2 regions of the Laedolimicola intestinihominis genome follow, and region 2 is predicted to be linked to the other one. Evidence: riboswitches for the same ligand, from Rfam matches in the RefSeq annotation. Region 2 holds a riboswitch; the other holds the start of a gene.
What was found. Region 2 has a riboswitch for cobalamin ahead of WMO29_RS00520 (tRNA threonylcarbamoyladenosine dehydratase). Riboswitches for the same ligand answer to the same signal wherever they lie in the genome.
Positions count from the first base shown of each region.

Region 1: it holds a riboswitch for cobalamin, as region 2 does, so the genes downstream of both, nikB (nickel ABC transporter permease) here and WMO29_RS00520 (tRNA threonylcarbamoyladenosine dehydratase) in region 2, are expected to answer to the same signal.

Region 1 covers NZ_JBBMFE010000002.1:318,603-322,932, forward strand. Annotated here, with positions in the region: gene WMO29_RS03900 (ABC transporter substrate-binding protein) at 1-111, opposite strand, end outside; gene nikC (nickel transporter permease) at 108-947, opposite strand; gene nikB (nickel ABC transporter permease) at 947-1,888, opposite strand; cobalamin riboswitch at 2,002-2,220, opposite strand; gene WMO29_RS03915 (threonine/serine exporter family protein) at 2,401-3,150, shown strand; gene WMO29_RS03920 (threonine/serine exporter family protein) at 3,161-3,604, shown strand; gene WMO29_RS03925 (class I SAM-dependent methyltransferase) at 3,588-4,330, shown strand, end outside.
Region 2 covers NZ_JBBMFE010000001.1:131,922-136,251, forward strand. Annotated here, with positions in the region: gene WMO29_RS00510 (FAD-dependent oxidoreductase) at 118-1,749, shown strand; gene WMO29_RS00515 (ferredoxin-like domain-containing protein) at 1,763-2,716, shown strand; cobalamin riboswitch at 2,775-2,902, shown strand; gene WMO29_RS00520 (tRNA threonylcarbamoyladenosine dehydratase) at 3,058-3,822, shown strand; gene cobI (precorrin-2 C(20)-methyltransferase) at 3,823-4,330, shown strand, end outside.

The DNA.
Region 1 (4,330 bases), on a different contig from region 2:
TCCTCCGTCTGACGCTGCTTTCTGCTCTGTTCCTGCGCTGCCGCCGCATGCTGTGATACTGCCCGCAAGGCACAGGCTAAGGGCAAGGGCAATCAGTTTTTTTCCGTTCATCTTCTCTTTCTCCTCTTCTTTCTTCGTTTTTCTGTTGCATTTGGATCTATCATATCTCTAATACAGTCACCCCAGAGATTAAAGATGACTACCGTAATAAAGACCGCAAGTCCCGGACAAAACAGCAGCCACGGGCTGCTCAGTATATAAGTTCTTCCCTCGCTCAGCATATATCCCCATTCCGGCGTAGGGGGCTGGATTCCAAAACCAAGGAAGGACAGGCTTGCCAGCGACAGCATGATGGTGCCGATATCCGTCGCCGCCGTAATGATCATCGTGGGGAGCGCGTTGGGCAGCATATATCTCATCAGGATTCTGCCATGTCTGGATCCTGAGATTTCCGCCGCCGATATATAAGTCCTGTTCCGTATCTTCAGCACCAGACTTCTGGAAAGTCTGGCGTATCTGGTCCAGCTTACCGCCGCGATTGCAATCATGGAATTTTTCAGGCTTGGCCCAAGAATTCCAGCGATTGCCATAGCCAGAATCAGATCTGGGAAGGCGATCATCATATCGCCCACTCTCATGATTACCGCGTCTGTCACCCCGCCGAAATACCCTGCTATGATTCCAAGAAAGGTACCCACAACCAGGATTACCGCCACCAGAATCAGTACGCTGTATACACTGGTGGTCGCCCCGCAGAGCACCCGGGAGAACACGTCCCGTCCCAGCGCGTCGGTTCCAAAATAGTGTTCTTTTCCGGGCGCCTGGAACGCGTCGCTCAGTGACGCGCTCAACGGATCGTAGGGAACGATTTTGTCCGCCAGGAATGCCACTGCCAGGATAAGGAAAACCAGAATGGAAAGCACCGCAAATCTTGTATTCTTTTTCATCAGTCCTCCCCCTCCCTGATCCTCGGATCAATATAATGATAGGATATATCCACCAGCAGATTTACCACCATATAGATCAGGGCTATCCATAATACGAAGCCCTGGATCAGCGGATAATCCCGCGCCTTTACCGCTCCCACCGCCAGGATACCCAGTCCCGGGTAGGAGAAAATAATCTCCACCACCGAGGTTCCTCCGAGAAGTGATCCAAAGGAAAGCCCCAGCATGGTAACCAGCGGAAGCATGGCGTTGGGAAGAACCTGGCGGAACAGTATTTCCCACTGATTCATTCCACGGGCTCTCGCGCCTGTCACGTAATCCTGGTGCAACTCCTCCAGCACCGCCGTGCGCACCTGTCTGGAATATTTGGAGGCCATGGCAATGGCCAGCGTAATCCCCGGCAACAGCATCTGTTCCATTCCGACGGAGCTGCTCGCCACCTTTACCAGTCCCAGCTTCAAAGCGAAGACATATAATAAGATCAGGCCAATCAGGAAGCCCGGAAGCGAAATACCCAGGAAAGAAAGAAAGCGAACGATATAATCCGCTATCCCGTCCTGTCTGACCGCTGAAAGAATTCCAAGGGGAACCGAAATAATTAACATCAGTCCCAGGGAAAACAGGGCCAGCCGGAACGTTGCCGGCAGTCTTTTCATCAGCAGATCCAGTACCGGGGCGCTTTTACTGAAGGAGGTTCCAAAATCTCCGTGAAAAATACCGCCTATCCAGTCCACATATTGCTGTAAAAAGGGTTTGTCCAGTCCCATGGACTGCCTGGCCTGCTCCAGCATTTCCGGACTCGGAGTAATTCCCAGGGAATCATACATAGCTGTGGCCGGATCGCCCGGCGCAAGGTAGGTTAATAAAAAGGTCAGAAAGGAAATGCCTATCAGCACTACGCACATCTGGATAAGTCTGGATACGAGCCTGTTCTTTTTCACTGTTTTCCTCCGTTTCAATAAGAAAAGCGACTTCATTACACAAAAAAGCCATGGATGCTTTTGCATCCATGACCGATTTTACATGGGAAATAAGCCTTCGCAAATAGATCGTCCGCTAAGGTTGCTGCATAGCAGTTCTCCTGACTCACATATTCAGGGAAGAAGCCCAGCGAACTCTCCACGCCTTCTCAGGTTTACCCCAATGGCGGACTTTCATCTAAGGATCATTCTTTATGTATACAGTGGCGGTACCGTCCATGATTTCCACATGATTCTCTATTCTTTATCAGCCGCCGTACGCGACTGACAACACTATGCCCGTTTATTTTACTTGATTTCTCTATATCTGTCAAGATTTTTCCATTTTTATCTTCCGGTAATTCAGCCTGTCCCTTCGGAAACAGGAATTATTTCTCTTTCTATCCATACTTTCCTTGACCCGCTTCTCTTACATAGGTATAATGGGCATAGATTATTCTCAATACAAAATCAGGTATAAGGAAATCAGACAAATGGATTACAAACTTTTGCTCGACACCGCCGTCATGGCGGGGGAGCTGATGCTGGCCAACGGGGCTGAGACCTACCGGGTGGAGGATACCATGCAGCGGATGCTGGAGCTGTCGGGGCTGAAGACCGCCGAAGCTTTCGTGATGGTGACCGGCTTTCTGGTCACTCTGGACGACCCGTCCATCCAGTCCATGACGGTGACCCGCCGGATTCACAGCCGTGGCACGAACCTGAGTATCATCGACGAAATTAACAGTATTTCCAGAGGACTCTGCAGCGGGGAGCTGGAACTGAAGGAAGCCTTCCGGCAGATAAAAAAGCTGAAAAAGGAACCGCACCCTCCCCAGGCCTTTCTGCTGGCCAACGCGGGCGTGGCCGCGGCCTTTGCACTGACCTACGGCGGAACCTGGCAGGAGGCCTTTGTGGCGGGCGTGGCCGGATTTTTCATGGCCATCTGCCTGTATCTGTGCAACCGCATGAAGCTGCCCGCCTTCTTCGGAATCCTGCTGAGCGCCGTGGTAATCTCACTGTTCGCAGGCGGACTTCTGAAGTTTCTTCCTATTATAGGGAACCTGGATTCCATCATCATCGCGGCCATCATGCCCCTGGTTCCCGGCGTAGCCATCACCAACGCGGTCTTTGACACCCTGCACGGGGATTATATCTCCGGCTCCGCCCGGATGATGGAGGCCTTTGTGGTCGCCGCCTCTGTAGCTATGGGTATTGTCATCGGACTTCGTTTCATTCAGTAAGGAGGCTTTTATGCTGATACAGGTTATCGGCGCGTTTTTTTCCGTTGTGGCCTTTTCTTTTCTGCTGCACGTACCGCGCAAATATATCATCTGGGCCGGTTTCACCGGCGCGGTGGGCTGGTGGATCTATCTGTTTCTCATCGGAATCAATCTGTCTGTGGCCATGTCCACCTTTCTGTCCGGCTGTCTCGTCTCCCTCTGCGGCCAGATTTTCGCAAGGGTCCTGAAGGCTCCGGTCACGATTTTCGTCATCCCGGGCATCTTACCGCTGGTGCCGGGCGCGGGCATGTTCCGCATCGCCCACTCTGTCATCCGTTCCGACGGAATGACTTCCTATTATATTATTCAGACACTGATTGTGGCGGGAATGATCGCCCTGTCCATCATGGTGGTGGACAGTATTTTCCGCTTATTTTTAAAGACCAAAGGAGATTGTCATGTGGATCGCAGATAACTGGACCGATTATGAGATACTGGATACTTCGAAAGGAGAAAAGCTGGAACGCTGGGGCGACTATCTGCTGGTGCGTCCGGATCCCCAGGTTATCTGGGATACGGAGCGAAAGCTGCCTGGCTGGAAGCGCATGAACGGCCATTACCACCGCAGCAAAAAGGGCGGCGGCGAGTGGGAATTCTTCGACCTGCCGGAGCAATGGACCATCCAGTATCCCCTCTGCCAGGGCAAGAATACCTTAACATTCAATCTGAAGCCCTTCAGCTTCAAGCATACAGGCCTCTTCCCCGAGCAGGCTGCCAACTGGGACTGGTTCGGTGAAAAAATCCGCAATGCCGGACGTCCCGTAAAGGTACTGAATCTCTTCGCCTACACCGGCGGAGCCACACTGGCCGCCGCTGCCTCCGGAGCTTCTGTCACCCATGTGGACGCTTCCAAGGGCATGGTAGGCTGGGCAAAGGAAAACGCCCGTTCTTCCGGACTGGGCGAGGCTCCTATCCGCTGGATTGTAGATGACTGTGTAAAATTCGTGGAGCGGGAAATCCGCCGCGGCAACCATTACGACGGCATTATCATGGATCCCCCCTCCTACGGCAGAGGACCAAAAGGAGAAATCTGGAAAATTGAAGAGGCGATCCATCCGCTGATTCGCCTGTGCGCGCAGCTTTTAAGCGATGAGCCGCTGTTTTTCCTGGTGAATTCCTATACCACCGGGTTGGCTCCGGC
Region 2 (4,330 bases):
TTTCTGTCAGATATATAGATAAAACCTATTGATTTAATAAAATAATATCATTTTTCAAATTGATAAGCAAGTGCTATAGTAAGAGTAACGAAAATGTATCAGAAAAGGGGAAGAAAAATGAAGGTCATTGTAGTGGGCGGTGTAGCAGCCGGAACCAAGGCTGCAGCCAAGCTGAAGCGGGAAGATCGAAATGCGGACATCCGGATCCTGACAAAGGGAAAGGATATTTCCTATGCGGGCTGCGGTCTTCCGTATTATGTGAGCGGCGTGATCCGGGAAAAAAAGGATTTGCTGGTGCATACGCCGGAATCTTATGAAAAAGTAACCGGAGTGTCGGTGAAAATCCGGACTGAAGTGACAAAAGTAGACCGAAAAGGGAAAACCGTGGAGGCTGTGAATCTGGATACGGGAGCAGTCGAAACCTATGCGTATGATAAGCTGGTGATTGCCACGGGCGCGCGTCCCTTCGAGCCGGATTGCCCGGGCACGCAGCTGAAAAATGTATTTTATATGAGAACGCCGGAGGACGCAGATATGCTTCGGCAGACTGTGGAGGCTGGAGAGATCCGTCGGGCAGTGATCGTGGGCGGTGGATTTATCGGACTGGAAATCGCGGAAAATCTGGCGGCGAAGGATGTGAAGGTATCTGTCATTGATTTCGCGCCCCATATTCTGCCGGGCTTCCTGGATCCGGAGATTGCGGATTATGTGGAAAATAAGCTGGCGGACGCGGGCGTCATGTGTTTTACCGGAACGGGCCTGGAAGAAATTCTCGGGGAGGAGAAGGTAGAAAAGGTAAAAACCTCCCGCCGTGCCATGAAGGCGGACGCCTGCATCCTGGCTATGGGAATCCGTCCCAATACGGAATTTTTACAGGACGCCGGTCTGGAAATGTTCAAAGGAGCTCTGTTGACAAATCAGGCGCTGCAGACAAATGATCCGGATATCTACGCGGTCGGCGACTGCGCTATGGTAACGAACCGGATTACCGGAAAGCCCCAGTGGTCTCCCATGGGTTCCACTGCCAATATCGCAGGCCGGGCAGCTGCCATGCATCTGGCCGGAAAGAAAATCAGCTATCCGGGAGTCCTGGGAACCGGTGTGGCAAAGCTTGCAGGCATCCAGATTGGAAGAACCGGCCTCACAGAGCAGGCGGCAAAGGATGCAGGATATCCGGTGGAAAGTGTCATCTGTGTGGTAGATGACAAGGCCCATTATTATCCGGGAGCAGATTTGTTTGTCATCAAGCTGGTGGCAGATCGGGAAAGCCACAGACTGCTGGGAATGCAGACGGCAGGCAAAGGCGCCGTGGACAAGCTGGCAGATATTGCTGTTACAGCGATTTCCATGAAAGCAACGCTGGAGGATCTGCAGTATATGGATTTTGCATATGCACCGCCCTTCTCCACCGCCATTCATCCGCTGCAGCATGCAGTGAATATTCTGCTGAATAAGCTGAACGGGGAGCTGGACAGCATGACGGCCGCAGAGTATGCGGAAGAAGGAGAAAATTATCGGATCGTGGATGCGGGTATTACACCGTCGCTGCACGGGTATCCCTATGTGGATCTGAACAGCCTGGACGGTCCGGCAGACGGGCTTGGCAGGAACGAAAAGCTGCTTTTGGTATGTTCCAAGGGAAAACGGGCTTATCTGGTGCAGAACCGTCTGAAGGCTTACGGATATACGGATACAAAGGTACTGGAGGGCGGCATGACCTTCCATACAGAATTAACAGAGGAAGAATAAAAGGAGGCACGCAATGGCTACATTAACAATCAGCAAGGAAGATGAAAAGCGCGTAAAGGCAATGGGATTTCTGAGCAATAAGGGAACCGATAATTTCTCGGCAAGAATCATTACTGTCAATGGAAAGATAACGGCTGCGCAGCAGAGATGCATTGCGGAAGCGGCGGAAAAATTCGGAAACGGAGTGATAACCTTTACCACCCGTTTGACGGTGGAGGTACAGGGCGTTCCCTACGACAAAATCGAAGAATTCAAGGAATATATTGCCAGAGAAGGACTAATTACAGGTGGAACCGGTTCTGTGGTACGCCCGGTTGTAGCCTGTAAGGGAACCACCTGCCAGTATGGACTTTTGGATTCCTTCGCCATTTCCGAGGAAATCCATCACCGTTTTTATGAGGGGTATCACACGGTAAAGCTGCCGCACAAATTTAAGATTGCGGTAGGCGGCTGCCCCAACAATTGTGTAAAACCGGATTTAAATGATTTGGGAATCATCGGTCAGAGAATCCCCGAATTTGACGAGGATAGCTGTAACGGATGTAAGAAGTGCAGCGTAGAGGCAGCCTGTCCCATCGGCGCGGCAAAGGTGAAGGACGGCGTTCTGGAGATTAACAAAGAAATCTGTAACAACTGCGGCCGCTGTGTGGGTCAATGCCGTTTCGACGCCATCGAAGACGGTCAGTACGGATTTAAGATTTACATCGGCGGCCGCTGGGGCAAAAAAATCAATCACGGAAAAGCGCTGCGTAAGGTGTTCACCAGTAAGGAAGAAGCCTTAAACGTGATTGAAAAGGCGATTCTCCTGTATCGGGAGCAGGGCATTACCGGCGAACGTTTCGCTGCGACCATCGAACGTCTCGGCTTCGATAACGTGGAGCAGCAGCTTCTGTCTGATGAAATTCTGGAGAGAAAGCAGGAGATTCTGGATGCGCAGCTTCATCTGACAGGAGGAGCAACCTGTTAAAAGGGAAACCCTATAGGGTATATTTTGTTGACGAAAGCCCGTCTGTATGCTACACTGACTAAGGTATAACGCAGAGAGTATGCATGATGCATAAAGCAGGGGAATCAGGTGGAAGGCCTGAGCGATCCGGTCACTGTAAGCAGCGTGTCTGCAAGCCAGGCTACCTGCTCTTTGCGGGAAATGGACAGGCTTCCGTGGAAAGCGGTTCCGGATACAGTTGACAGCAGGAAAAGAAAAATAACTGTCGATCAAAGGGAGAGATCTGTCAATACGGATCTCTCCTGTTTTCTGTGCTGGAAAATTTCGACAGCTTTCCTGCGGTGAGAGGAGATACAGAAAAAATGTTAAACCAGTTTTCAAGAACTGAATTATTGCTGGGAAAGGAAGCCATGGAGCTTCTTAAGGAAGCCCGGGTGGCTGTCTTTGGTATCGGTGGCGTGGGTGGCTATGTAGTGGAGGCCCTGGCCCGGAGCGGCGTGGGGGCTTTCGATCTGATTGACGACGATAAGGTATGTCTGACGAACCTGAACCGTCAGATTATCGCTACCCGGAAAACCGTAGGCCGGTACAAAACCGACGTAATGAAGGAGCGGATTCTGGATATCAATCCGGAGGCTCAGGTGGAGACGCACCGCTGCTTCTTCCTTCCGGAGAATAAGGAACAGTTTGACTTTGGCAGCTATACCTATGTGGTGGACGCCATTGACACGGTCACCGCGAAGATTTCTCTGGCAGAGGAATGTGAAAAGGCTGGCGTACCCCTTATCAGCAGCATGGGAGCAGGCAATAAACTGAACCCCTTTCTGTTTGAGGTGGCGGATATCTACCAGACCAGCGTATGCCCGCTGGCGAGAGTGATGCGGCAGGAGCTGAAAAAACGGGGCATTCCGAAGCTGAAGGTGCTTTATTCCAGAGAGAAGGCGGTGCGCCCCATCGAGAACGGGGAAGTAAGCGGGGAATGCCCAGAGCGGCGATCGGTTCCCGGCTCTACCGCGTATGTACCGTCCGTAGCGGGACTTCTGATCGCAAGTGAAATCGTAAAGGATCTGACCGAGGACGCCATGAACCGCGCCCGGGCAGCCCAGGAGCAGGAGGAGAATAAATAGATGAAGGGTAAATTATACGGCATCGGCGTGGGTCCGGGCGATCCGGAGCTTTTGACACTGAAAGCAAAGCGGATTCTGGATGCGGCAGATATCATTGCGGTTCCGGTAAAAGAGGCCGGAGAGATGAGCACCGCACTGGAAATTATCCGTCCGGTGGTGGATTTGGAGCATAAGAGCCTGATGGAAGTCATTTTCCGGATGGCAAAGGACAGGGAAGAACGGAAAAAATGCAGAGCCGCAGCCTGTGAGCAGCTGACGGCGGAGCTTTCCCGCGGAAAAAGCATTGCCATGATTACCCTGGGTGATGTGTCCGTGTACAGCACGTATATGTATGTGAACCAGTATGTGGCAGAGCATGGCTTTGAAACGGAGATTATCCCGGGTATCCCATCCTTCTGCAGCGGAGCGGCTGCGGCCCGGTTACCGCTGATGGAGGGAAATGAGTCCCTGGTGATCGTGCCCTCCGTCCGTGCGGAGCAGCAGGTGGAGGAGGCCATCGCCCACTATG